Regions from separate parts of the Oscillibacter acetigenes genome, predicted to be linked through region 2. Evidence: riboswitches for the same ligand, from Rfam matches in the RefSeq annotation. Region 2 holds a riboswitch; the other holds the start of a gene.
The links. A riboswitch is a leader RNA that binds a small molecule or an ion and turns the genes downstream of it on or off. The one in region 2 is predicted to bind FMN.

Region 1: linked by a shared signal. The riboswitch ahead of OCV80_RS06705 (ECF transporter S component) and the one ahead of OCV80_RS05580 (MATE family efflux transporter) in region 2 are both predicted to bind FMN.

What each region holds. Positions count from the first base shown of each region.
Region 1 covers NZ_JAOQKG010000003.1:4,938-12,116, reverse strand. Annotated here, with positions in the region: gene OCV80_RS06735 (PD-(D/E)XK nuclease family protein) at 1-570, opposite strand, end outside; gene OCV80_RS06730 (DUF1643 domain-containing protein) at 669-1,286, shown strand; gene OCV80_RS06725 (magnesium transporter CorA family protein) at 1,347-2,189, opposite strand; gene OCV80_RS06720 (hypothetical protein) at 2,214-2,765, opposite strand; gene OCV80_RS06715 (helix-turn-helix domain-containing protein) at 2,762-3,325, opposite strand; gene OCV80_RS06710 (SLOG family protein) at 3,525-4,043, opposite strand; FMN riboswitch at 4,194-4,322, shown strand; gene OCV80_RS06705 (ECF transporter S component) at 4,427-5,131, shown strand; gene dinB (DNA polymerase IV) at 5,300-6,514, shown strand; gene OCV80_RS06695 (5-formyltetrahydrofolate cyclo-ligase) at 6,511-7,098, shown strand.
Region 2 covers NZ_JAOQKG010000002.1:337,967-345,145, reverse strand. Annotated here, with positions in the region: gene OCV80_RS05610 (N-acyl-D-amino-acid deacylase family protein) at 1-286, opposite strand, end outside; gene OCV80_RS05605 (hypothetical protein) at 270-440, opposite strand; gene OCV80_RS05600 (hypothetical protein) at 760-936, opposite strand; gene OCV80_RS05595 (hypothetical protein) at 1,111-1,578, shown strand; gene OCV80_RS05590 (sodium:solute symporter family protein) at 1,704-3,149, opposite strand; gene OCV80_RS05585 (patatin-like phospholipase family protein) at 3,553-4,410, opposite strand; FMN riboswitch at 4,584-4,697, shown strand; gene OCV80_RS05580 (MATE family efflux transporter) at 4,860-5,276, shown strand; gene OCV80_RS05575 (MATE family efflux transporter) at 5,278-6,264, shown strand; gene OCV80_RS05570 (HPr family phosphocarrier protein) at 6,335-6,598, shown strand; gene OCV80_RS05565 (CDP-alcohol phosphatidyltransferase family protein) at 6,633-7,016, shown strand.

The DNA of each region.
Region 1 (7,179 bases), on a different contig from region 2:
GCCGAAAGCGTAGCGGGAGGACTCCAGCGCCTCGCAGAGCTTGGTCATCCGGTCCCGGGCATCAAGGCCGGGGCGGTACAGCCGGGACTCATAGGCGCCGTACAGCAGGCTCAGGTCCAGCAGCTTGTCCCGGGTGGCGCCCTGGATTTCCCGTGCCTGGCTCTCCAGCAGCTCTGGGGACACGTCGTAGCAGCGCAGCTCGTCGAAGAGGTCCAGCAGCTGCTGTAAAAACGACGCCTTCTGAGAGGGACGGCGATACACCTTCAGCAAGGGGGCCACCTCTCCCAGGGCCTTCTGCAGGGTCAACAGCTTGCCGCCGGCATCCAATGTCACCTGAGCGGCGCCGCCGGTGATGGTCAGCACCCGGTCGCACAGGCGGCGGAAGCTGAGGACCTCCGCATGGCGGCTGGCAGTGTCTCCGCAGGCACGGCACAGATCCACCTCCGCCTGGTGGGAGGCGTGCTCCGGCACCAGCAGGATCTGCCGGCTGGAATCCCCCAGTTCTCCGATCCGGCGGAGCACCTGTTCCGATTTTCCCGTTTTGGCCCGGCCCATCAGGATCGTCAGCATGGCGGGACCTCCTTTGCGCAATTTCAAAATTCATTGTAGCATATCCCGCCGATTCGTGCTATCCTGTTTCTTGAAGATTTTCCGAGGAGGACTGACCCATGCACATTCCCCAAGGCCCCACAGCCGCCCTGGCGCTGGAGCTCTTCGACGACGCCCTGGCCGCTGCCCTCCGGCCGTCGCCGGACTATGATGTGAGCCGGTGGCTGTACGTCCCCAACCACTATTCGGAATACCGGTACATCCTGGGCACCCGGGGCCGGAAGCCCCTGATCTGCATGGGTATCAACCCCTCCACCGCCGCGCCGGACGCTCTGGACCCCACCCTCCAGTCCGCCCAGCGGATCGCGCTTTCCAACGGGTACGACAGCTTTTTGATGTTCAACGTCTACGCCCAGCGGGCCACCCGGCCCGACGATATGGAGCGGTCCTGCAACCCGGTGCTCCATGCGGAGAACCGAAGGGCCTTCTGGTATCTCCTCTCTCTGTCCCCGGCCCCCGCCCTGTGGGCCGCCTGGGGGAACATCATCGAGAAGCGAGGGTATCTGATGGATTGTATGCGGGACTTTGCCGCCGACGCCAGCGCCGCCGGGGCCGGGTGGTTCACCGCCGGCCCCCTGCTGAAATCCGGCCACCCCCACCACCCCCTGTATCTCAAGGGGGACACGAAGCTGCTGGCCTTCGACATCGACAGATATCTGCGGGACCGGGCAACCTGAACCGCTGCGAGGCACAAAGCAGGCCGCCCCCCAATGGGGACGGCCTGCTGTTTTTCTGTGTCACAGCCACTTTTTCTTCTTGAAGTAGATCACCAGCGCCGCCACGATCCCCACGCTCACCAGAATCACCGCCGGGTATCCGTACTTCCAGTGGAGCTCCGGCATCCCCACAAAGTTCATCCCATACCAGCCTACCAGCAGGGTCAGGGGCAGGAACACCGCCGTCACCACGGTGAAGATCTTCATCAGGTCGTTCTGCTGGATGGACAGCTGGGACTGATAGGCCTCCCGCAGTTGGGCCACGGACTCCCGCAGGGACTGGACCGCGTTCAGATACCGCTCCATCCGATTGCCCAAGTTTGCAAAACGGCGGGTGTTCTGCTTGCCCAGCAGGCTGTTGTCGTTCTCCGCCAGCTCGTCAAAGATGGAATCCAGCTGCTCGTAGTACCGCTTCAGCCGCAGCAGCTCCTGCCGCCAAGCGATGATCCGGTCCAGATACGCCTCATGGGCACCGGTGAGCACCTCTGTCTCCCCATCGCTGATGTCCGCCTCCAGCCGGTCCAGATGGGCCATATCCCCCCTCAGCAGCCGGACGAAGAAGCGGTGGAGCACCTGCTCGTTGGACAGTGCCTCTTCCTCCGGCACCAGCAGGGCCGCCTGGGCGGCGTCCTCCGCTGCGTCGTCCTCACAGAAGACGAACAGGTCCTCCCGGTCCAGATACAGCAGCATCTGGGATGCTGCCGTCCGCTCGCTGCGCACGTCGTACCAGTCAAAGGCGATCAGATCGAAGTCCTCAAAGCCCTCAAACGCTTCGATCTGCCCCTCGTGGATGTAGTCCAGCACCTTGGCGTCCATATAGGGCTCCATCTCCCGGATGCGGGACATGGGCAGTACCTTTCGCATGGCGGTCTCTCTCCTCTCGGTCTCTCACAGGTTTTCCAGGCCGGCGTCCTTGGGCGGCAGGCCGTCATAGAGCCCGGCGCACTTCCACAGTGCCGCGAGAAACCAGATGATGCCCACCAGCAGGGCAATCAGGGCCATCAGTGCCAAAGCGTCCAGCAGCAGGCCGCCCAGCGTTCCGGCAATCTGTGCCGCCAACAGGACAAACCAGGCGGTCCGTGCCGAAGTGCCGTTCAGATCTGTCCCATAATGGGTCTCCATCTCCAAAATGGCCTGGATCACGCTCCAGGAAATATACAGGGCGACCGCCAGAGCAGCCAGCTCCAGGAGCGTACTCAGCCAGTTTGCGCCGGTCACGCCCAGCAAGTCTCCCACCCACAGGATACCTGTGTATATGGCCACAGCCACAGCAAAGGGGCGGAGTTTCCCGAATCGACCGCTCTCTCCCAACAATTCCCCTGCTGCCCGATAGAGTAAGATATAACCCGCAAAGGTCGGCAGCAGATTCAGTGTATGTCCGTTGATTGTCACATAAAAATTGATAAAGATCAAGAAGAACCCCCAAAAGATTCCCTTCACTGCATTTCCTCCTCCCGCTTCTTTTGTACATGCCTTTTTCCGAAATACAGCACCAGCACCCCCGCCGCGATCTTCACGGCGGCGTACAGGGCCGGGAACAGCAGCACACCTGCCGGGAACACGTCAAGCAGATTCACTCCGCCCATCTCCGCCATATCCCAGCCGATCAGACCCGTGAATCCGCCCAGCATCCCCCGGTACGCCAGATAAAACAGCGCCAGCTGCACCAGATCCAATACGCCCCAGGCGATCAGCACCCATCCCAGCAGGTACCACTTCCGCTTGCTAAAGGCCAAAAAACGCTCCACCCAGTCCTTCCGTTCCTGGGGCGGCGGCTGCTTCTCCTCCGGCTTCGTCTGCTCCAGCTGGAGGCGGAGCAGATAGTCTGTTGTCACACCGAAAATATCCGCCAGGGCCACCACTTTGTCCGTCTCCGGCATGGTCTCGTCCCGTTCCCAGCGGCTGACGGCCTGCCGGCTCACCTGCAGGCGCTCGGCCAGCGCGTCCTGGCTCATGCCGGCTCTCTGCCGGAGGGATTGCAGCTTCTCTCCGAATGTCATAGGCATTCTCCCTTCTCTTGGATGCCTTCAGCTTATCAGGCCGCCCGGTTGCATACCAGCAACCAAGCATGGAAGTTCCGCAATCTCAGATTGCCTTCCTCTCCAACATACCACAACAGGGCTCCCCGCGCAACGGCTCCGGCCCATATTGCAAGAAAAAACCAAGGCACCGGACGTCTCCGCATCCAAGCGCCCCGGCCTATCGGGCGGGCTCCAGCACAATGGGCAGGTCCACGATCTCCAGCCCCCGGCGCATGGCGTACTCCACCGTGTACCGGGTTCCGCCGGGAGACCCGTCAAAGGCGGCGATCAGCAGCGCGGCGTGGTCCACCATATACCGGTCCCGCCGCTGCATACAGGCGGGGGTGTAGCAGGCGGACACCAGGGTCTCAAAGTCACAGGCAGCCACCAGCCGCTCATACCGCCGCCGCTGGTCCGGCGGCCAGGCATCCGCCTGGGAGGGACATGGGACGGCCGCCTCCACCGTCACGTCCGGGTGCGTCTGGCGCAGGCGGAGGACGCACTCGCAGAAATACAGGTCACAGCCCAGGGCCATGCCGCAGAGAAAGTGACGGAATCCCTCCTGATAGGCCGCCTCCACCGCGTCTGCGATGCGGGCCTTGAGCGACACGCAGCGCAGGTCCTCCTCGTTATACCGCCATGGCAGCTTACCGGGCCGGTGCCCGGTAAAGCAGCAGGCCGCCTGCCGCCCCCGCATGGTCTCCGCCTCCCTCCTTCTGGTCTTTGATTCAGTATAGAACATCCGTTCTTGTTTGTAAAGACCCACGGGAAATTTGCCGTTTTTTCATTTAGGGACTTGCAATTTCTTCCGCGCTGTCATATACTATGGCCAGAAAGCAACTGAATACTTTGTCTTCAGGGCGGGGTGAAATTCCCCACTGGCGGTACAGTCCGCGACCGCCTGCGCGTATGCACAGGCGCTGACTCGGTGAAACTCCGGGACCAACAGTTACAGTCTGGATGGAAGAAGATGAGTGCGGCGTGGCCGCGCGTTTGTTCGCGCTCCTGCGTTGCGTGGATCACCTTGGAGAAGCCAAAGCGTCCAGGGTGTTTTCAAGCAACGAAAAGGAGTGTATTTTTATGTCCGAACCCAATGCCAACGCCATCAAGAACCCCTCCCGGCCCGCAACAAACGTCCGAACCATCACCTCCCTGGCCATGCTGGCGGCCATCGCCTATGTGGTGATGCTCCTCAGCAAGATGCTGCCACAGGTGTCCGGCTTCCTGCAGATGGACCTGAAGGACACGGTCATCTGCATCGGCGCCTTCCTCTTCGGACCTCTGTCCGCCGCCGTCATCTCCATCGTGGTGGCCGTGGTGGAGATGTTCACCGTCAGCGACACCGGCCCCATCGGCTGCATCATGAATGTGCTGGCTACCTGCGCCTTCTGCTGCACCGCCGCCTTCGTCTACAAGAAGTTCCACACCCGCAAGGGCGCCGTCATCGGTCTGGCCCTGGGCACTGTTTGCCTCACCGTGGTGATGCTGCTGTGGAACTATCTCATCACGCCCATCTACATGGGAATGGATCGCGAGGAAATCGTGGTCCCCATGCTGATCCCGGTGTTCCTGCCCTTCAACCTGGTGAAGGGCGGCCTGAACATGGCGCTGATCCTGCTGCTCTACAAGCCGGTGGTCACCGCCCTGCGGAAGGCCCGGCTGGTACCGGAGTCCCATGCGCCTGTCGAGGGCAAGGGCAAGCTGAGCGCCGGGTTCCTCCTGTTCTCCCTGGCCCTGCTGGCAACCTTTGTGGTGCTGGCCCTGGTGCTGATGGGGATTCTGTAAATCTGAACACCACAGGCGCGGGGGCGGATACCGTCCCCGCGCCTTTTACTGCGGCCCATATCCGTCCCTCCGCCTCCCTGCGCCGGTATGTCAAAACCTTCCCATCCCTTCTCCCTTTTCAGGAACGAACAGATGTGCTATAATAGAAGTGAGAAAGGAGGCGGGGCCATGGACCGCATCATCCTGCACTGCGATCTGAACAGCTTTTACGCCTCCGTGGAGCTGCGGAGCCGACCAGACCTGCAGAACGTGCCCGTGGCGGTCTGCGGAGATCCCACCTCCCGCCACGGCATCATCCTGGCCAAGAATGAACCGGCGAAAAAATTCGGCGTCCAGACGGCGGAAACCATCTGGCAGGCCAAGAAAAAGTGCCCGGAGCTGGTGCTGCTGCCACCCCACCACAAACTGTACCGGCAGGTCTCCAAAGAGGTCAACACCATCTACGAGCAGTACACGGACCTGGTGGAGCCCTTCGGCATCGATGAGAGCTGGCTGGACGTCACCCATACCCTCCACCTCTTCGGCGGTGATGCCAAGGCCCTGGCAGACCATCTGCGGCAACGGATGAAGCAGGAGATGGGACTGACCCTCTCAGTGGGGGTCTCCTTCAACAAGGTGTTTGCCAAGCTGGGCAGCGACTACCGGAAACCCGACGCCACCACTGTCGTCTCCCGGGAGAACTGGCAGAGGCTGGTCTGGCCTCTGCCGGTGGGGGCGCTGCTGTACGTGGGGGGCGCCGCCCGGAAGATTTTGGCCCAGTTCGGCGTGAAGACCATCGGAGAGTTGGCGGCCTGCAAGCGGGATGCCCTGGAGACCCTGATGGGCAAAATGGGCGTCCAGCTCCACGACTATGCCAACGGGCTGGACACCGATCCAGTCCGCTCCCGGTACGAGCCGGAGATGGTGAAGTCCGTTGGCAACGGCACTACCTTCCCGAAAAACCTCACCACCGCAGAGCAGGTGCGGGGCGGCGTCGCCGTGCTGGCGGACTCCGTGGCCACCCGACTGCGGCACAGCGGGCTGTATGCCGGCGGCGTCCAGGTGACGGTGCGGGATCCCCAGTTCCATGACCGCTCCCGTCAGATGCAGCTCTCCGCCCCCACCCACCTGATCCGGGAGCTGACGGCGGCGGCCATGGACCTGACCGGCCAGCTGTGGAAACCCCCGGCTCCCGTGCGGGCCCTGACTGTTACCGCCATCCATCTGGTTCGGTCGGAGGACGCCTATGAACAGGTAGACCTGTTCACAGCTGGGGCGGCGCCCAAAAAAGAAAAACAGGAAAAGCTGGAGGCGGCTATGGACCGCCTCCGTGGAAAGTTCGGGACCGACGTCATCTCCTACGGCGCGGCCCGTCCAGAGAAAGAGGAGGATCCCCTGCCATGACAATAGACGAGGAAAAACAGCAGCTCCGGGCTACGATCCGGCGCCTCAGCGCCCAGCTCCCCTTCCGGTACCGGGAAGCGGCGGACCGGGCCATCGCCCGCCATCTCCTGGCTCTTCCAGAGTATCGCAGTGCCGGAGCGGTGTTCTGCTTCGTCTCCGCCGGGCGGGAGATCGACACCCGTCCCATCCTGGAGCAGACTCTGGCAGACGGCAAGATGCTGTGCGTCCCTCTGTGTGTGGCGGATGGCATCATGGAGCTGCGGGCCATCCGCGACCTGAAGGAGCTCTTCCCCGGCGCCTACGGCATTCTGGAGCCTCCGGCAGACAGCCCTGCCCTCTCCCCGGACCAGATCGACCTGGCGGTGATCCCCTGTGTCACCTGCAGCCGGGAGGGCCGCCGTCTGGGGCGGGGCGGCGGCTATTACGACCGCTTCCTGGCCCACTACCGGGGCGCGGCGGTTCTGCTGTGCCGGGAGCGGCTGCTGCGCCAGGAGATCCCCTTCGGCGTCCACGACTATCCCATCCCCTGGGTGCTGACAGAAGCCGGACTTTTTGAGGACGGCACGCCATCCCGGCTGGAATGACTGGGAAAAGGTCCGCCTCCCACAAAATCGTCAAAATATTCCCACTATCTCTACAACATTTTGTGGGGGTATTACCTCTTG
Region 2 (7,179 bases):
TGATACCGCAGTTTCCACCAATCGCTGTAGTGACTCCCATGCGAAGCATGGAGGTCATAATGCTGGGAATCAGTCGCCCCTCCTCTGGGTCATAAGGATCCTCGTGCATGTGGATATCCACAAAACCAGGTGAAACCACCATCCCTTCGGCATCCAAAATCACATCAGCTTCCGGCTCTTCAGCAGTCAGCCCCTGAATACGCCCGTCTTCCACTAGCAGATTATTTTTGGAGTGAACATGACTGGCCGGGTCTACAATCAGTCCGTGTTTAATCAGTGTGCGCATCACTTTGCCCCCTTTCTCCGTCCGTCAGCCATTCAGGCAGGCCCGTATTTTGCGGCACGCCTTCATATCCTTGGCGGCGGACAACCAGCGCATCCTCTCCGAGGTTCAACAGCACAACCATCGGCATACAATGCATATTGTAATTCTTCTTCATCCGTGCTTCTACATCCGCCCAGACAAAAAGATAGCGCCCATCGGCGCCGAACAGTACCACTTTGCGGTGATTCACTCACATTACAGAGGGGGATTCATTCTAGAAATTATGCTCTGGACAGCGTAAGGGTATCATACCATAAGATCACGAAAAAGCCAATTATATAATGAAGTTATTTTCCATCTCCTGACTCCAGTATTCTGAGCACTTCCTTGTTAGAGTCGGAGACCATTTTCCGGGTCTTGTTGAACGCATCATGCTCCTTGTCTGCCTTGACGACGGCCGCTTGTCTGGGGGCGCGCCCTTATCCCAAAATATCCTATCGGCGGAAAACCAGAAGCTCACTGACACAGGCGGCAAATTTCCACATGGCGAAGGTGCTCTGGCGCTCGATCAGATACTCAATGCAGTTGGAATACCCGCTCATCGTACGCCCATCCAGCACGCGTTTCCAGGCGATCAGGTCCATTGGTCTTGCTGCGGTCCGCACTGGCACAAATGATCTCTGCCCGGCTGTGCCCTGTGACGGCGTAAAAGCCCGCAGAACTGTTTTATACCATGGTGTATAGAAGTCCCGCGCGGTGGGCGGCCCGCAATGACGGATACGGGTTGTAAAAGCGTGCCTCCCTTGTTTTGGTCTTTCTCCCCATCGCTCCGCAGGGCGTGCTTGTTGTATTTTTGCAATGACTTCTTCCTGCAATTCGCCTTTCTGAACGATATTAGTTTCCTTTCTGAGAATGGCTTGGAATGGCGAGAAGGCAGATGTCGCTCTGCTGACAAATCCGCATGGGATATGTCGCGTCACACGGCAGGATATCGGTCTGCTGAAGCTGTGCTCCGGACAAATCAGGATCACTTCTCAGCCTTTGCCATCATCCGGTTCCGCAGCAGAAATCCAGTAACCTTTGTTGTTGCAAAGATGGTCCATGGCCAGGCGCACAAGCGCAGGCCACCGTCCCGCCATGTAGTTGATGCGTGCAGGACAGGATTTTGGGATGCAGAAGATGAAGAACTGCCATACGCTGTCGGAAGCTCTGAGGACGGAGCGCTGACCGCCGCATTGGTGACGCGATCTGAAAAAGCGGTGTGTGCCATTGGTATTGGGGCAAAGACAGCAGTGGCGAGGTCTGCTGTCTGATCGGAGACTTTTTATCTATCAGTAATACGCCAAAACAAAGCCAGCCGGGGATCTTCAAAATTTCCGGCTGGCTCTTATAATGTTCACTCCATTGCTTTCCGATATGGGGATGCAGCAGCTCCCTATCAGCTCTGCTTTTCAGCTTTCAGGAATACGGACGGTGCGCGCTTATAAGTCGCAAGGCTCACAACGACCAGTGCGATACCGCAGGCAACCGTGCCCGGCACCGCCGCCCCAAGGCCGAAGGGCTGGCCTGCCAGCTTCCAGCCAACGCAGACAACAAACCCGCCCAGCAACCCGGCCATGACGCCGGTCTTGGTTGCCTTCTTCCAGAACAGCGCTGCAAATGCGGGAATCCCAGCCGATGCGGCATAGAAGCTCCAGGCGAACATGAGGATGTTGTATGCATTGTGGATGTACAACGCGATCACCAGCGCGCCCAGGGGCAGGACAATGGAGAAGATGCGGGAGAGGGAGATCTCGGTCCGCTCCGGCATTTGGGGACGGATGGTCTTTCCGATGTCGTGGACGCAGGTCTGCACAGATACCAGCAGATAGCTGTCCGCCGTGGACATGATGACCGAGAGCATACCGGCCAACGCAAGTCCCGTCAGACCGGCGGGAAGGATCCGGATCGCCAGGGCCGGAACGACAGCGTCCGTCGAGCCATACTGCGCCAGGATGTCGCCGCCGAGGATCTGACGGCCCACAACACCCATGAAGTAGACCAGCACAATGGTCACGCCGTATACGGCCGTACCCAGGAACATCCCGCGCTTTGCCGCCCTTCGGCTCTTGGCGGCAAATGCGCGCTGCCACATTTCCGCACCTGCCATGGTGAAAACCAGATAGGTGATGATGTCTCCCAAAATGCTGCCGTCAATATGCGGCTCCACCAGCGCCGGGTCCAGGTTGGCCGCAAAGTTCGCAAAGCCGCCCACGTTGAACAGGGCCGCCACCGGGATCAGGATATACACGAAGACGATCAGCATATAAAATTGCAGCACGTCGGTGTATACCACGCCGAACAGGCCGGAGGTGGCTGTGTAGACCATAAAGACCACTGTTGCGATCAGCGCGCCCATCTCATAGGAGAGGCCGAACTCTCCCCCCAGCATCCGGATGATCGTGGCCGTGGCGGTGACCTGGGAGGCCACCGTCCCCATCATGGCGAACGCGATCAGCACAGAGAGGGTGATCTTGGCTGCCCGGCCAAACCGCCGTTCAAACAGCTCCGGGATAGAGGTGATCCCGTACTGCATCCCGATATCCGAGATCTTCCCGGCGATGCCGGAGAAAATGAACATTCCCAGAAGGTATGGAATTGCGGTAAGGACCGCCTTGAAGCCGTCGGTATAGGCCACACCTGCCCGGCCCATCAGACCGCTGCCGCCGATGATCGTCGCGCAGACGGTGGCCATCAGCACCATCGGCCCAAAGGACCGGCCCGCTACATAATAATCCTTTGTGTTCTGGATCCGCCTGACGGAATAGACCCCCACCAGGACCATGATGACAAGGTATGCCGCAATGATTCCCAGATCCAAAATCGTCAATACGCTGTGATCCATCAAAAATGCCCTCCTTTTCTTTGTTTGCTCCAGAGGGCCGCACCTGCATACCTTTGTCCGGCAAGATCTTCAGCAGCTGTCTGCTTCCATTCACACCCACATTATATATGTTTCGGCGCAGCCCTCTACCCATAAGGGCAGATCCTGATCCATATTCTTCACCCCTTCTAACCACGTCCTCTTGTGGCAGTGAATATATGAACATTATAATGTTACTTGAAAAAAATGTCAATTTGTCCGATATGTATCAGAAATTCTTTATTCAAAAAGTATATATGCCATCCCGCCAGTTTTGCCAACCATGATACCTGGACCAAGGGACGCTGTATACTGCACAAAGAAAAACTGCGCATCCATACAAGCCCCTGCCTGCTGGATGCGCAATTTCCTATATCATCTACCATCATTCATGCGTCAGCAAATACTCTTTCAGTCCGCTGAGAGACGCCCTGCCGGCCTCTGCCCCGAGGTCATAAACAGCCTGCAGCTTGGCGGGGTCCTTTTCCACACGCCTGATTGGGAGTGGGCCATTGGGCCGAACCACGAAGAGCCCCCCGCGCTGCTCCATCCCTATGATCTCCTCCACCTGCCGGTTATAGACTTCCCACCGCCGGTTCAGACTCTCCGCAAAGGCCGGATAGCGATGGTAATAGAGGCGGTTGAATCGCTGAAGCCATGCTGCGGGCCGCTCTTTCCGATACTCCAAGGGACGTGTGAGCACGAGAACGGTCTTGTCGTAGCCCAGACTCTTGCAGAAATGGACTGGAATACTGTCGCTGACCCCGCCATCCAGGTAGAACCTCCCATCCAACTCCACAGGCCGGGAGACATAGGGCATGGCAGAGGTGGCCCGCAGGACCTCCATCTGACGGAACGGCTCTGTGATCCGGATATACTCCGGGGCGCCTGTGTGCAGATCGGTGACCGCGGCATAGAAGTCAACGCCCGATCTCTGAAAGGCCGCTTCATCAAATACGTCCAGCTTGGAGGACACCTCATAGAAGGCAAAGTCGGCGTTGATCAGATTGCCCGTGGTCAGCAGCGAGCGCAGCCCCATGTACCGCTTATCCCGGATATACTTCAAATTATACCGTATGGCGCGTCCCTTCTGACCGGCGGGAGCATTGATCCCAAACAGCGCACCGGCCGACACACCGACGATTCCATCAAAGGATATCTGTTCATCCATCCAGGAGTCCAGAACGCCTGCGGTAAACATTCCGCGCATGGCGCCGCCCTCCAAGACCAAGCCCGTTTTCATCCCTGTCCTGCCTCCTGTGATTTTGTCGATTTTGATATTTTACCACAGGAAAAGCCAAAATGGAATGCCTTGTACGGGACACAGGATATCGATCAGAAAGCGCAGAAGTTGATACGGCGGGAAGGACATTTTCCTTGACGGTTCTTTTATTTAATGATACATTTAGGTATGTAAGTTTTCTTCGGAAACGAGATATTTCTCTACTGGCGGTAACAGTCCGCGAGCGATCAGCTAATCCGGTGGAATTCCGGAGCCAACAGGTTCGGTCTGGAGGGGAGAAGAAGGCTTTCTGGTGCCGTGCCGGATGCCCATCCTCCTCAAGCAAAAGTGTATACTCTAAGCACCCGGTACAGCCATCTCTCTGCGTCAGGGAAATGGCGCCGGGATTTTTTATTTCCGGCGGCTTCTCCCTCGGAAGCGTCCAGTATGAATACGGAAGGAGCCTTGCTATGGAGCCAAACCTGCAGCCAAACCCATTGGAAACGGATCCCATACCCAAACTGATCGTTCGATACGCCGTTCCCACCTCACTGACACTGATGGTCAACTACCTCTATAACATCGTGGATCAGATCTTTGTCGGACAGGGCGTGGGCATTACAGGAATGGCAGCCACTAATATCGCGTTCCCGCTGACCATTCTGGTCAATGCTGTGGCATTGATGCTGGGAGACGGATGTGCCGCCAATATCAGTCTGTGCCTGGGTCGGAAAGAGCAGCGGGAGGCGGACAGCACCATCAGTCACGCCCTCACCCTGATCTTGGCCAGCGGTCTGCTGGCCGCTCTGGCCTGCGGCATCTTCGCCCCGCAGATCGTAGTCCTTTTCGGCGCGACGTCGACTGCCTATGCAGAGTCTCTGTCCTAATATGCGCGCCATCGCATGGGGGATCCCGTTCCAGCTCCTTTGTCCCGCCTTCACCGCCATTATCCGGGCGGACGGCTCCCCGCAGTACATGATGAAGTGCATGATGACAGGGGCGGTCATCAACCTGATCCTGGACCCTATCTTTATCTTTCCGCTGAAGATGGGCGTTGTGGGCGCCGGGATCGCCACGGTGATCGGGCAGGTGGCTGCTGGATGCCTGGCCCTGCTCTACCTGCGCCGCCTCAAAACCGTTCATATCCGGCGGGAGGACCTGCGCCCTACACGGAAGCTGACCTGTCGTATTCTGGCACTGGGCTTCCCCAGCTTGCTTACGCAGATGCTCTCCGCTCTGGTGCAGATTACCCTGAACAATCTGATGCGGGCCTATGGAGCCGCCACAGTCTATGGCAGTGACATTGCCTTATCCGTCTACGGCATGATGATGAAGGTCTACCAGATCGCTCACTCCATGTTCGTCGGGGTGTCCTCTGCCATCCAGCCCATCAACGGCTATAATTTCGGCGCCAACCACTATGCGCGGGTCCAAAAGACATTCCATATAGCTTCTCTTATTGCAGTAGGCATTTCAGTGGTGTGGTTTCTCATTTTCATGGTGTTCCCGCGGCAGATCGCAAGCTGCTTTGTATCGGACAATGCGCTCTATCTGGATTGCGCACAGCACTGCTTCCGGCTCTATATGCTGGCCTTTTTCCTGTATGGCCTTCACATGACCTCAGCCTCCTTCTTCCAGGGGATCGGCCGGCCTGGTAAGTCCCTGCTGATTCCTCTGGCCCGGCAGGGCTGCTTCCTGATCCCTCTGGCGCTTCTGCTATCCCGCTCCTTCGGGCTGGACGGCGCACTTCTGGCCGCACCGATAGCCGATGCTCTTGCGTTCCTGCTCTGCCTGCTGCTGGCCCGCTGGGAATTTCGGAGTTGGAGAAGAAAGGGCTGGCTGTGCAAAGGAGAGCGCAAATATCGCGCATCATAAGCGCACATGTTCCGAAGCCCCTGGATCGAGCATTTATAAATGAAAATCTATCATTGGGAGGACGATTCCCATGACAACGCGGACCCTTTCATTGCAGTTGGAGGAAGATTTCACCACACATACAGCCGCACTGTTTGTAAGCCATGTCAATGTCTTTCAGAGCACCATCCGCATAATCGCCGGTGAGCGAAGCATCAATGCGAAAAGTCTTCTCGGGGTCGTCTCCTTCGGCTTTCGTCAGGGACAGCAGGTACAGGTCGCTGCAGACGGCCCTGACGAAGCCGAAGCTGTAAACGCGTTGTCGCAATTTTTCCAGTCTTCTGCTTCCGCATGACTTGTCTGCATATAGGAGATGGAGAAGAACCTCAATGAAGCCATTCAACACAAAAGAGAGATTCTCTATTCCGAACCTGATGGGATATTTTCGGCTCCTCCTCATTCCGGTATTCTGTTACCTCTATCTGGCAAAAGAAGCGTACCATTGGGCCGCAGGTGTTGTCCTCCTCTCCAGTCTCACGGATCTGTTTGATGGGATGATCGCAAGAAAGTTCAACATGATCACAAATTTGGGCAAGGCGCTTGACCCGATCGCGGACAAACTGACACACGGTGCATTGGCTCTTTGTCTGGCCTTCCGCTATCCCCAGATGTGGGTCCTGTTTGGTCTTATGGTGCTCAAGGAGGGCTACATGGTGGTTATGGGCCTGCTCTTTTTCAGAAAAGGGAAAATGCTCAATCTGAAAATATCTTAGGCATACGAATTCCTCCACACCCGTGTGACTTTTCTATCAAATGATCCATTTGAAGATGTGAACGGTTTTCCCTTTTGGGAGAAACAAAAATGTAACACGAGCGCATACTTACTTTTGCAGGCCGGCTCCGTATGGAGCGAATACACATGCATTAAGACAACCA